Regions from separate parts of the Acidovorax sp. FHTAMBA genome, predicted to be linked through region 2. Evidence: predicted binding sites of a transcription regulator. Region 2 holds the regulator's gene; each other region holds the start of a gene.
The links. The regulator FNR, encoded in region 2, switches genes on or off when oxygen is low (the NO sensors DNR and NnrR bind a similar motif). The targets are predictions, from matches to a motif close to TTGATNNNNATCAA.
Positions count from the first base shown of each region.

Region 1: a site for FNR is predicted at 1,554-1,567, ahead of AAFF19_RS02055 (ribonucleoside triphosphate reductase). Genes of this name have one in related genera too.
Region 3: a site for FNR is predicted at 2,294-2,307, ahead of AAFF19_RS21065 (TraR/DksA family transcriptional regulator). Genes of this name have one in related genera too.

Region 1 covers NZ_CP152407.1:448,182-452,731, reverse strand. Annotated here, with positions in the region: gene AAFF19_RS02055 (ribonucleoside triphosphate reductase) at 1-1,475, opposite strand, end outside; gene AAFF19_RS02050 (hemerythrin domain-containing protein) at 1,695-2,123, opposite strand; gene AAFF19_RS02045 (nitric-oxide reductase large subunit) at 2,199-4,490, opposite strand.
Region 2 covers NZ_CP152407.1:2,142,593-2,147,142, reverse strand. Annotated here, with positions in the region: gene AAFF19_RS10110 (sulfite exporter TauE/SafE family protein) at 1-201, opposite strand, end outside; gene hemN (oxygen-independent coproporphyrinogen III oxidase) at 208-1,590, opposite strand; gene fnr (fumarate/nitrate reduction transcriptional regulator Fnr) at 1,776-2,498, shown strand; gene AAFF19_RS10095 (hypothetical protein) at 2,539-2,832, opposite strand; gene AAFF19_RS10090 (FixH family protein) at 2,889-3,170, opposite strand; gene ccoG (cytochrome c oxidase accessory protein CcoG) at 3,232-4,550, opposite strand, start outside.
Region 3 covers NZ_CP152407.1:4,515,459-4,520,008, reverse strand. Annotated here, with positions in the region: gene nhaR (transcriptional activator NhaR) at 1-507, opposite strand, end outside; gene AAFF19_RS21075 (Rrf2 family transcriptional regulator) at 657-1,199, shown strand; gene AAFF19_RS21070 (VOC family protein) at 1,354-1,767, opposite strand; gene AAFF19_RS21065 (TraR/DksA family transcriptional regulator) at 1,863-2,234, opposite strand; gene AAFF19_RS21060 (glutathione S-transferase) at 2,513-3,160, opposite strand; gene AAFF19_RS21055 (DUF2946 family protein) at 3,287-3,652, shown strand; gene AAFF19_RS21050 (TonB-dependent receptor) at 3,732-4,550, shown strand, end outside.

The DNA of each region.
Region 1 (4,550 bases), 1.7 Mb from region 2:
ACCATCTCGTTGATGCCGTTCACGCCCAGCGTGCTGAAGTGGTTGCGCAAGGTGCCCAGGTAGCGCTTGGTATAGGGGAACAGGCCCTGGTCCATGAGGCGCTGGATGAGCTTGCGTTTGGTCTCCAGGCTTTGTTTGCCCAGTTCCATCAGGCGGTCGAGCGCGGCGAGCAGGCCTGCTTCATCACCCGCATGCAGGTAGCCCAGCCGCGCGCAGTTGATCGTCACCACGCCCAGGCTGCCGGTCTGCTCGGCGCTGCCGAACAGGCCGTTGCCACGCTTGAGCAATTCACGCAAATCCAGCTGCAGGCGGCAGCACATGGAGCGCACCATGTTGGGCTCCAGCTCGGAGTTGATGAAGTTCTGGAAGTACGGCAGACCGTACTTGGCGGTCATGTCGAACAGCAGCTGCGCGTTCTCGCTCTCCCAGGGGAAGTCCTTGGTGATGTTGTAGGTGGGGATGGGGAAGGTGAACACGCGGCCCTTGGCATCGCCCGTGGTCATCACGTCGATATAGGCGCGGTTGATAAGGTCCATCTCGGCCTGCAGGTCGCCGTATGCGAAGGGCATCTCTTTGCCAGCGATCACGGGCACCTGCTCGCGCAGGTCCTCGGGACAGGTCCAGTCGAAGGTGAGGTTGGTGAACGGCGTCTGCGTGCCCCAGCGCGAGGGCACGTTGAGGTTGTAGACCAGCTCCTGGATGCACTGGCGCACGGCGGCGTAGTCCATGGCATCGATGCGCACAAACGGTGCCATGTAGGTGTCGAACGACGAGAACGCCTGCGCGCCCGCCCACTCGTTCTGCAGCGTGCCCAGAAAGTTCACGATCTGCCCCACGGCCGAACTCATGTGCTTGGGCGGCCCCGCCTCCACCTTGCCGGGCACGCCGTTCAGGCCCTCGTGCAGCAGCGTGCGCAGCGACCAACCCGCGCAGTAGCCGCTGAGCATGTCGAGGTCGTGGATGTGCAGGTCGCCGCTCCTGTGCGCATCGCCGATCTCGGGCGTGTACACGTGCGACAGCCAGTAGTTGGCCGTGACCTTGCCCGCGACGTTCAGGATCAGCCCGCCCAGCGAATAGCCCTGGTTGGCGTTGGCATTCACGCGCCAGTCGGCGCGCGTGAGGTATTCGTTGATGGAGCTTTCCACATCGACCAGCGTCTGCTTGTCCGCACGCAGCGTGGCGTGCTGCTCGCGGTAGACGATGTAGGCACGCGCGGTGGCCAGGTGGTTGGCGGCGATCAGCGTCTGCTCGGCCACGTCCTGGATCTGCTCGATGGTGGGCGCCTGGCCGTGGAAGCGGTGGATGAGCACCTTGGTGACCTGGGCGGTTAGCAATGCCGCTTCGTCGGCGCCGTATTCACCCGAGGCCTGCCCGGCGCTGGCCAGCGCGGCGCGGATGCGTTCGGCATCAAACGGAACGCGCTGGCCGCTGCGCAAAACGACTTCGCGGGGCAAGGTGGCAAGGGTGGACGCCATGGGTTCGACCAATCTGTGGAACGGGTTAAAAAACACTACCTATGGTGTCTACGATACCCATCAAACACTATAGGTAGTTTGATTCAACACAATTGGGGCGGTAAGCAGGGGTAAAAAAATGCCGGCACAGGGACCGGCAGAAAGGAAGGTGCCGTCAGGCCCTACCGATGGATCAGAGGTGCATGCGCAGGCATGCAGTGGGGTGCAGGAGGGTGCTGCTCAATGGCAGGCGGTGGCTTCTTCCTCCTCGATGCGCGGATAGAAGTCATGGTTTTCGCGTTGCATGCGCTCGAACACGCGGCGCAGCACCACGTTGGCCTCGTTGCGGAAACCCTGTGCATCGCGGCGCACGCCGTCGGCGGTGTTCCAGCGGCGCGCAAAGGCGTCGTAGGCGCTGGCGATGGAAGTCATCTCGCTCTGGTACTGGCGGCCCATGCGGGCCAGCTCGGCGTTGCCACCGCGCTGCAGCGCGGGGTACAGCACCTGGTCTTCCACGGCCAGGTGCAGCTTGATGGTGCCGCTCATGGCCACGATGCCCTGGGCGATGGCGCTGGCGTTGGCCTCCACCCCCGATTGCGCCAGCGCGCGCAACATGGCGATGCCGCGCAGGATGTCGGTGTGCTGGTGCTTGAATTTGTCGATGTTCATGGTCCGTCCTTGTGGGCTGCTCAGGGGTGTGCGCGGCTGCCGCTGGTGGCGGCTGCCGCGCACGGTGCATTGATTTCAGCGACGCGCTTGCGCCAGGTAAGGGCCCGCCTCTGCCGGTGCGCGCGAGCCGAACAGCCCGCTCACCACCTGCCAGGCCATCGCCAGCGCGCCCACGATGAAGACCACGTCACCGAAGGTGCGCACCCAGCGCAAGGTCTGCATGAAGGGCTGCTGCATGAAGCCCTCGCCCCGGGCGTACCACAGGCCTTCGCTCACGCTGGCGTGGAACTGGAACAGGCCAATCGGCAGCAGGCTGGTGGCAATCATCAGCACCAGGCCGGCGTTGAGCCACCAGAAGCCCGTCTTCATGAGGCGTTCGCTGAACACCAGCTGCGGGCGGATATAGCGCAGCACCAGCAGCGTGAAGCCCAGCGCCAGGAAGCCATACACACCGAACAGCGCAGCATGGGCGTGCACCGGCGTGGTGTTCAAACCTTGTAGGTAATACAGCGCGATCGGCGGGTTGATCATGAAGCCGAAGACGCCCGCGCCCAGCATGTTCCAGAAGGCCACGGCCACGAAGCACATCAGCGGCCACTTGAGGTTGGCCATCCACTTCGCGCGGTGCTGCAGGCGCCAGTGTTCCCAGGCCTCATGGCCCAGCACCACCAGGGGCACCACTTCGAGCGCGCTGAACGATGCACCCACCGCCATCACCGGCGTGGTGGTGCCGCTGAAGTACAGGTGGTGGAAGGTGCCGGGCACGCCGCCCAGCATGAACAGCGATGCCGAGGCCAGGCTGGCAGCCGTGGCCATGCGTGGCGACACGAGGCCCAGCGTGGAGAAGATGAAGGCCAGCGCCGTGGTAGCGAACACTTCAAAGAAGCCCTCGACCCACAGGTGCACCACCCACCAGCGCCAGTACTCCATCACCGACAGGTGGGTGCGCTCGCCGTAGAAGAAGCCCGCGCCGTAGAACAGGCCGATGGCCACCACCGACGCCGTGAGCAGCGCCAGCAGGTTCTTGTCGCCGGGCTGGCGGAAGGCGGGCACGATGCCGCGCAGCATCAGCACCAGCCAGAAGGCCACGCCGGTGAACTTGCCGATCTGCCACAGGCGGCCCAGGTCCACGTATTCATAGCCCTGGTGGCCCAGCCAGAAGTTCCACTCGGGCGGCATGATCTGCGCGATGGCCAGGTAGTTGCCGGCGAACGAGCCGACGACGACGACGACCAGCGCCCAGAAGAGGATGTCCACACCAAGCTTCTGGTAGGCCGGGTCCTTGCCACCGTTGATGAGCGGCGCGAGGAACAGCCCTGCGGCCAGGAACCCCGTGGCGATCCAGAACAGCGCGCTCTGGATGTGCCAGGTGCGCACCAGCGAATAGGGGAACCACTGCGACACGTTGATGCCGTAAAACTGCTGCCCCTCCACCGTGTAGTGCGCGGTAAAGCCGCCCAGCATCACCTGGAAGCTGAACAGCGCCACGATGAGGAACAGGTACTTGCCCAGGGCGCGCTGTGAAGGCGTGAGCGGGACGCGCGAGAGCGGGTCGTGCTTGGGCGGCTCGGGGTCGGCCTCATCGTGCTTGCGCAGGAAGGCCCAGCCCCACACCAGGAAGCCCACGCCCGCCATCATCACGACCACGCTCATCACCGACCAGACCATGTTCTCGGCCGTGGGCTTGTTGCCGATCAGCGGCTCATGCGGCCAGTTGTTGGTGTAGGTGGCGCCACTGCCGCCCACGTCGGCCGGGCGCTCGGTGGCGGCGGCCCAGGCGGTCCAGAAGAAGAAGCCTGTCATCTGCGCGCGCCGCTCGGCGCTGGGCAGGGTGTTCTCCTTCATCGCAAAGTTCTCGCGCGTCTTTTGCATCTCGGGCGCATCGCTGAACAGCCGGTCGTAGTACAGCGCCGTCATCGATATCGCATCGGCCCGTGTGGACGACACCGTGGCCTCACCCGTTTCGGGGTTGTAGGTGTTGGTGCGGTATTCGGTCTTCATGCGGTCGCGCAGCACCGCCTGGTCGCTGGCGTCCAGCTCGGCAAACGACTTGCCGTGCTTGCGCTCGGCGGCCACTTCCAGCCAGTTGAGCAGCTCGCGGTGCAGCCAGTCGGCCGTCCAGTCGGGTGCCTGGTAGGCGCCGTGGCCCCAGATGGAGCCCAGCTGCATGCCACCCACCGATTGCCAGGCGGTCTGGCCATCGAGGATGCTGTCGTGCGTGTACAGAACCTCCCCCCCAGCCGTCGTGATCTTTGCCGGGATCGGCGGCGCCGTGCGGTACACCTCGGCGCCGTAGTAACCCAGCAGGCTGAAAGTGACGATGAGCACGCCAATCAGCGTGAACCAGAGTTTTCGATAGTTACCCATGGCGGGCCTCCCAATGCAGTGCGTGGCGTGAATTCATGGTTGTGGTTTCAGATAAAGCAA
Region 2 (4,550 bases):
CGCGCGCCGAAAAATGCCACCCCGCGGCATCCACTGCACGGTGTGAGTCCCGGGCGATGGTGCCATCCGGTCAGTGGCAGAAGCTTTTTGCTCCCGCCCCTGCCCCACCAGCGCACCACAGGGCGCTGAGCACATCGCCAGGCAATGAGTGCCTCCGACAAGCCCCATCAAGAAGGCAGTCGATGCCACCGCGATCATCATGATCGTTCAGATAATGCGGGAAAACCGTGCCCGATTGCGATCTGCCTGGAGATAGCGGTCGAAGACCATCGCAATTCCACGCACAAAGAACCACCCCATCGCCGTGACTTCAATCCCGTCAGGCCGCAGGACGACAAGTCCTTGCTCTGCCATGGCTTCCAATTGCACCAGTTCGCTCGAAAAATATTGCCTAAAGTCAATCAACCAGGCCTGTTCCATCGGTTCGAACAACAGCTCACCCTGGCACATCAACGCCATGATGACGGCACGGCGAACAAGATCGTCCCGTGTCAGCGCCAACCCGCGCACCACAGGCAACCGCCCCTGGTCGAGCAGGTCGTAATATTCCTCCAAGGTTTTCGCGTTCTGGCTGTAGGTCGCCCCCACACGGCCAATCGCTGAAACGCCCAGGCCAATCAGGTCGCAGTCCGGCTGGGTGCTGTAACCCTGGAAGTTGCGATGCAGCCGCCCCTGCCGTTTTGCCACTGCCAGCGCGTCTTCAGGCAACGCAAAATGGTCCATGCCCACATACACATAGCCCGCGCCCATGAAGGCGTCCAGGGAACGGGAAAGCATCGAGACTTTCCCCGCCGCAGTGGGCAGCTCGACCGACGCGATGCGACGCTGTGGCTTGAAACGTTCGGGCAGATGTGCATACGCATACAGTGCGATGCGGTCCGGCCGTAGTTGGGCGACCTGGGCCAGGGTACGATCAAAGGACTCTGGGGTCTGGCGGGGAAGTCCGTAGATCAGATCCACATTGATGGATTCAAAACCCAGTGACCGCGCAGACTCCACCAGCGAGAACACCTGCTCTGCGGGCTGAATGCGATGGACTGCTTTCTGAACCTCCGGATCGAAGTCCTGCACACCAAAACTCAAGCGGTTAAAACCCAGCTCCGCCAGCACCGCAAGGCGGTCCGCATTGACCGTGCGCGGATCCACCTCGATCGAATACTCTCCGCCTGGCGCGAGCGTGAAGCTTCGCTTGAGCATCGCCATCAACTCACGCAGCCCATCATCCGTCAGGAAAGTGGGCGTGCCCCCCCCCAGGTGCAACTGGCTCACGACCTGGCCCAGCCCGCAGTGGGCAGTGTGCAGGTCGATCTCGCGACTGAGGTAGCGGAGATAGACCTCCGCGCGGTCATGGTGTTTGGTAATGATCTTGTTGCAGGCGCAGTAGTAACATAGTGACTCGCAAAACGGGATGTGCACATACAGTGACAGCGGCAAGGCCTTCGCCATCGAGCCCAGGCGCCGTTGCTCCAGTGCAAGCGCATAGTCATCCTTCCCGAAGGCCTCGACAAATCGGTCGGCAGTGGGGTAAGAGGTATAACGAGGACCCGGCACATCAAAGCGGCGCAACAGGTCGGGTGTGACAACGGTCATGGGAGATTTCCTTGCGTACACTGCAACTGTGCCTTACGCTGAGGCCATTGTCCTTGACCTGCGTCAAGCGAAGAACTGACCCCTTCGACGACAATTTGATGTAAGTCAGTCGCCCAACCGTACGCCACAGTGCCGCTGCGGTGGCATATTGAGCCTTTGCTCACATCCAACCTGTTCCTGTGCTTATGAATCCGCTCACCATCAAAGTCGCCTGCTCCAACTGCAATCTGCGTGAGTTGTGCATGCCAGTTGGCCTGAACGACGAGCAACTTCAGCGTATTGATGAAATTGTTGCGGTGCGTAGGAAGATCAAGCGCGGAGGCACGCTTTTTCGCAACGGCGAGTCTTTTACCTCCTTGTATGCGATCCGCACCGGTTTCTTCAAGACCTGCGTCGCTACGGAAGACGGCCGCGACCAAGTGACGGGTTTTCAGATGGCTGGCGAAATCATCGGCCTCGATGGCATCGTGAATGACCACCATACGTGTGACGCGGTGGCTTTGGAAGACGCAGAAGTCTGTGTCATGCCGTTTGACCGCATCGAAGAACTGTCGCGTGAAGTCAATGCGCTGCAGCACCATGTGCACAAGATCATGAGCCGCGAAATCGTTCGCGAGCACGGCGTGATGCTGTTGCTGGGCAGCATGCGTGCTGAAGAACGCCTCGCAGCTTTTCTGCTGAACCTGGTTCAGCGTTTGCATGCGCGAGGTTTTTCGCAGTCCGAACTCGTGCTGCGCATGACCCGGGAGGAAATCGGCAGCTATCTCGGCCTGAAGCTCGAGACGGTGAGCCGGACTTTTTCAAAGTTCGTGGAAGAAGGCATTGTGGAGGTCAAACAGCGCCATGTCCGCATTCTCGAAACCGATGCACTCAAGCGCATCGTGAACAACCAGCCCGCCTGCCATTGACCCGCCAACACTGCGCTGCCATCCGCAACCTGCAAGCCCTTCAGGAGCAGGAAGTCGTCTTGCGGCAATCATCGGGGCGCTCCCCCTCCGGCACAGGGCAACGGTTGAGCTCGAAGGGTGACATGGCCAGCAGTGTGGTCAGCGCACTGGACGCCATCGTGATCGCCCAGAACGCAAAAAAGGCCAGCGTGTAGACCCCCTGCCGTGACAGCGCGAGCGGTTGCCCAAACCAATGCAGATCTTGCGGATCCACCATGGCAAAGACCAGCATCTCCAGCACACCAGCCATCAGAAACGCTGGCCACGCAATCCACATCAACCGTTGGGTCCACATTGTTTTGTCTCCGGGTAAGCCCTTGCAAGCCATGAGCCGCAGGGGCCCGTTGTGTATCAGCGCGGCTGGTCTTGCGCTGGCGTAGCCGCATGGTTGCGGCCCTTCATCGCGGGTGCGAGGCTCTTCTCGGGTTCCGCAAGGTTCTTGTTGATTTCAATGCCCTGGCGATAGTAGTCCTCGGCCACCACGGGATCAGGCCGTGAAATCGCCAGCCACAACGTCACAAATCCCGCGACGATCACGATGAGCGGCCCAGCAATGATCAGCCAGACATGGCCGAACTTCCACCACGGTTCTGGGACGGAAGGCTCAGCACTGAGTGCAGAACTGGTTGGCATGGTGTTAACTCCTGAAAAATAGTCGGCTGAGAGCACACAGTGCCATCACAAAACAATCATCCTAGCGCGGGACCAGAAACACCGATTTCTCGGTCACATGGCTCGCAGTACCCAAGGCCTGAACGTCGAACTGAACCGCATGGGAACCCGCTGGCGCTGACCCGTAGGGAATCTGCAGCCTGACAGCGACCCACCTGGATTCAGCAGCTCCAATCTCCACCTCTGCATCCGAAGCGACCACCAACCCCTCAAGGCCGCGTGCGTCAATGCGGTAGCGCTGCGGGCCTTCTGTAGCGTTCATGATCTGCAGGCGGTAGATGTTCTCCAGCTTGCCCCCGGCCACAATGCGCGACAGGGCGGCACGGTCTCTAACCACATCCACCTTCAGTGGCGTGCGCGTGACCAGGCTGGCCATCATGCCCACGCACAGCGCGACGAGCACGGTGCTGTAGATCAGAACGCGCGGACGCAGGACGCGGCGCAAAATCTGGGACTGGCTCCAGCGCTGTGCGACGCCATTCTGTGTGGAAAAGCGAATCAACCCTCTCGGGTAGTGCATTTTGTCCATCACCGTGTTGCATGCATCCACACACAGGCCGCAGCCGATGCACTCATACTGCAGACCTTTGCGGATATCGATGCCCACGGGGCAAACCTGCACACACAGGGTGCAGTCGATGCAGTCACCCAGGCCCTTGGCCTTGTAGTCGATCGTCTTGTTGCGGGGGCCGCGTGGCTCACCGCGTTCGACGTCGTAACTCACGATCAGGGTGTCCTTGTCGAACATCGCGCTCTGGAAACGGGCATACGGGCACATGTATTTGCACACCTGCTCACGCATGTACCCTGCGTTGCCATAGGTGGCAAAGCCGTAGAACAGCACCCAGAAGATCTGCCAGCTGCCCTGGAACGCCAGCAACTCTGCGCCAAGCTCGCGAATCGGCACAAAGTAGCCCACAAACGTGAACCCGGTCCACAACGCCACCGAGACCCAAACCACCTGCTTGAAAAACTTCTTGCGGATTTTTTCAAAGGTCCAGGGGCCGTTGTCCAGGCGCAGACGCGCGCTGCGGTCACCCTCAATCTTGTGCTCGATCCACATGAACATTTCGGTGTAGACCGTCTGCGGACATGCAAACCCGCACCACAAGCGCCCCGCCACTGCCGTAAAAAGGAACAGCGACAGCGCCGAGATGATCAGCAGTCCCGTGAGGTAGATGAAGTCTTGCGGGTACAGAACCAGCCCGAAGATGTAAAACCGCCGCGCGCCCAGGTCAAACAGGACCATCTGGCGCTGACCCCATTCCAGCCACGGCAGACCGTAAAAGATCAGCTGCGTGAGGAACACCATGCCCCAGCGCCAGCGCGCAAACAGACCGC
Region 3 (4,550 bases), 2.4 Mb from region 2:
CATTCCGCTGGTGCCGAGCGGGTGGTTGAAGGCTTTGACACCGATTTTTTTGGACACGGGTTCGTCCGCTAGCACCAGGTCGAGCTTGTGCAGGCTCAGTTGAGCGATCAGTTCGGGAAACTTGCCTTCCTGGCAGGTCATGTGGACCTGCTCGGGCATTCCTAACGCCGGTTCGAGCAGGTGGTAGGCCACCGATTTGGCGATCGAGTCGGCAACTCCCACGCGAAATTCGAGCGGCTTGGTCTGGCCGCGGGAGAGTCGAATGGATTTCTCCAGCTCGTCACCCAGCGCAAATATCTGTTCGGCATAGCCAAGGGCGACGCGGCCTTCGGTGGTGAGCTCCAGGCCTCGTCCGCGCTTGCGAAAGAGGTCATGTCCGAGCCATTCCTCCAGTTGCTTGATTTGCCCGGACAGGGTTTGGGGGGTCGTATGCAGTTGCTCTCCAGCACGCATGACTCCGCCCGCCTTCGCAACCGTCCAAAAATACCGGAGATGTTTGAAGTTCATGGTGTTTTACTTCGAAAAAACGGAATGATCTGAGCGGATAAAACGAATATACGCGAAGTGTCAAACCCCGTACATTGAACGCTCGGCCCCAATCCGTCGTTGTTCTTGCGGCGGGCTGGCAATGTCAATCTTCACAAGGAGTAGCAACGATGCGGATCACCACCCGAGGACAACTTGCGGTATCGGCCATGACTGACCTGGCGTTGCGCCAGAAGATGCGCCCGGTGGCGCTGTCGACCATCAGTGCGCGGCAGGGAACGTCGCTGTCGTATCTGGAACAGCTGTTCAGCGCCTTGCGCCGTGCAGGGCTTGTCGATAGCACCCGTGGCCCTGGCGGCGGCTATACGCTGGCCCGCAACACCGACCAGATCTCGGTGGCCGAGATCATCCTGGCGGTTGAGAACCTCAAGTCCGATGACATGCAGAGTCTGACCGGGCAGGCCGCCCAGGTCAAATCCATGACAGGCGAGCTCTGGTCCACGTTCAATGCCCGAGTGATGGACTACCTGCAGTCGGTAACGCTGAAGGACCTCGTCGCCCAACAGCATGCCAAAGGCGTGGTGGCCGAAGATCTGGCGCCGGCGGCTCCCCGTGCAAAGCTGAGTGCCAAGCCCCGGCCGCTGATGGCACGGGTGGGGGTGCCCAACTCGGTGTTCGCACTGGGTTCGATCCCGGTCCTCCAGCGACGTTGAGGCCTGCCGAGTGGCGCGCGCCTGAAACGGGGTGCCGCCGCCCGGCCTTACCGAGCAGCTACCCGTGCGGTCGCGCGTGCCACGGGATGGTGTGCAAGAACTGCGTGTTTCTATGGCTCAGGGGTCGATACCCCGACGCCATCGAACCGCCGGCTCAGGATGCGTACACAGCATCCAGCGAACGAAAACCCTTGATTTCTATGGGGTTGCCACTCGGGTCGTGGAAGAACATCGTCCACTGCTCTCCGGGCTGACCTTCAAAGCGCACCTGGGGTGCCAATACAAAGTCGGTACCCGCTGCTTTCAAGCGGTCCGCCAGCCGATGCCAATCGGGCAGCTCCAGAATGGCGCCGAAATGCGGCATGGGCACCAGATGATCACCTACGTGGCCCGTGCGGGCGCTCGCAAAGGGGGCGCCCAGGTGCAGAGAAATCTGGTGTCCGAAAAAATCGAAGTCGACCCAGGTGTCCGTACTTCGACCTTCCTGGCATCCAAGCACGTCGCCATAAAAGCGACGCGCCGCATCGAGGTCGGTCACGTGAAAGGCAAGGTGAAAGAGACTGCGCATGCCGCACAGGATAGCAGCCGTGCGCCATGCGCCATGCCTTGGCCCGTAACGGGCCCGGCGTGGCAGCGGTCAGCGCCTGCGAGCCGCCGTGTCGCTCAGGCCGGCCGGTGATGTTGCTCGGCCTTTTCCTGGCAATGCACGCAGCGTGCCGCCTCAGGCGTCGCGTGCAGGCGCGCTGCAGTGATGTGTGTGCCGCAGTCCGTGCACTCGCCGTAGGTACCAGCTTCGATGCGAGCCAGGGCCGCGTCAATCGCCGCGAGGTGGGCGGTTTCGCGTTCATCCAGGGCGAATTCCAGTGCCCGCTCTGAGGCCACCTGTGCACGCGGGTCTTCGGGACGGCCGAAGTGCTCGGCGGCGGCTTCTGCCCGCCCGATGACGCCACCGCGTTGTGCGGCCAGCTGGGCCAGCAGCGCTGATTGCTGGGCCAGCAGTTGCTGGCGGAAGGGGGCGGCTTGGGTCTTGTCCATGCAATGGCTCCTCATCGTGGCGAATACGCGCATGGTGCGCCTGCATTGGCCCACCCGGTTTGATGGAGGTCAAGGCCACCCCCTGTCCCTGAACCGAAGGGCGCAAGGAGGCTGAAGGATGACCTGCATAACTCCCTGCGGTCTGTGATAGCGCGGCCTCGGGCGGTTCGCTGCGTTGCTTTTCTTGCCAATAGCCCGGCTATTGGCTGCCAAAAGACGCCTTGCACCCCATCCCGATCCGCACTACCACCGCCTCGCGAGGGTTATGCAGAACATCCTTAACGCTTGGGCGGGCGCGCCAGCATTTCGGCGGTGCTGGTTTTGCGGTCGGCGTTGACACGCGCCACATGGGGGCGCTCGGCCATGCGGGCCAGGTACTCGCGCACGGGCAGGTCGGCCAGGTAGTCGCGGCCATAGATGATCTTGGTGGCCGAGCTGACCAGCGGCAGGTGCACGATGGCGGCGCAGTCAGCCATCGTGAACGTGTCGCCGCCCACGTAGGGGCTGAACTTGGCCAGCTGACCGAAGGCGGCAATGTTTTTCTCCAGCTGGGCTCCCACCTTTTCCTTGGCGGTGTCGCTCACGGTGCCGCCAAAAAAGGCCTGCGGATACAGGTTGCGTGCCACCAGCTCCAGATGCAGCTCCAGAAAGGTGATCAGCTCGCGCACCTTGGCGGCCTGGTAGGGGTCGGCGGGGATCAGCGGGTGCTCGGGATGGGCGGCCTCGATGTAGTCGGCCATCACGGACGATTCGCACAGCGGGCCCTGGGGCGTGCGCAGGTAGGGCACCTTGCCCAGCGGGCTGGCGCTGCGGTCGGTTTCGCCCACCCAAGCCAGTTCCTCGGTGAAAGGCAGGCCCTTTTCAAGCAGGGCCAGCTTGACCTTGTTGTAGTAGTTGCTGGCCGAAAAGCCGCACAGTGTGAGCATGGTGTTGTCTCCGTTGGAGGTGATGGGGAATCGAGAGCGCATCGTAGGCGTGGGCGAAAAGGCAGTGCGTCGCGCAGATGACGCCGGTCAAGGTCTGCGTATCCCCGCAGCCTACAATCCGCACCCATGCCCTCCCTGCAAACCATTCGCAGCCTTCGCTGGCTCGCCCGCTCCGTGCTGGCGTGGTTTGTGTTGTCGATGGGCGTGGCGGTGGCGTCGCCACTGGTCAACCCACAGGCCATGGAGCTGATCTGCTCGGGCTCGGGCGCCATCAAGCTCCTGATCAAGACCGACGACGGCGCCAAGGAGCTGCCGAGCCACACGCTCGACTGTCCGCTGTGCGCGCATGTGGGCGCACCGCCTCCTGTCTCTCAGGCGCAGGTGCCTGTGGTCCATCCTCTGGCGCATGCCCTGCGTCCCATCCCCGCCGCGCACATTGCTGCGCGCACCGCCGCGCCACTGCCGCCGCGCGGGCCTCCTGCCTTCTCCTGATTCGCTATTTATTCGATAGCTGTTGGCGCTTGTCCATCAAGCGCTAGCGGCCTATTTGGCTTGAAATTCAGGAGATTGCATGCGCAAAAGTCGCATGGCGCTGGCCGTGGCCAGTGCCTTTCCCTTTGCTTTCTTTGGGGCCGCGCCCGCGTTCGCGCAGGCCCCCGACAGCACCAACGCGTCGGTCAAGGAACTGGGCGTGGTCACCGTCACCGGCGGCCAGCCCACCTCGCTGCCCACGCAGATCCCGACCACCATCGAGGGCGTGACGCGCGAGCAGATCGAGCACTCGATCAACGCCACCGACAGCGAAGACGCCCTCAAGTACCTGCCCAGTCTGCTGGTGCGCAAGCGTTATATCGGCGACTACAACCACGCCGTGCTGTCCACCCGCGCCTCCGGCACGGGCAACCCGGCGCGGTCGATGGTGTTTGCCGACGGCATCTTGCTGAGCAACTACCTGGGCAACGGCCCCACCAACGCGCCGCGCTGGATGCTGGTCACGCCCGAGGAGATCGAGCGCGTGGAGGTGCTCTACGGCCCGTTTTCGGCTGCGTACGCGGGCAACTCCGTGGGCGCGGTGGTGGACTATGTGACCCGCATGCCGACGAAGTTCGAGGCGCACGGCAAGGTCAGTTATCAGCACCAGCCGTTCGATCTCTACGGCACCAGCGCCACCTACGCAGGCAAGCAGGTCAGTGCCTCGGTGGGCAACAAGAACGGCGACTGGTCTTGGTTCCTGAGCTTCAACAAGACGGACAGCGAAGGTCAGCCGCTAACCTTCCCCACCCGCCTCGTGTCCGCAGGCACCGTGGGCAGCGCAGGCACGCCCGTGACCGGCGCGGTGCCGGGCAACAACCGCAGCAACCAGCCTTGGTACCTGCTGGGCACGGCCACG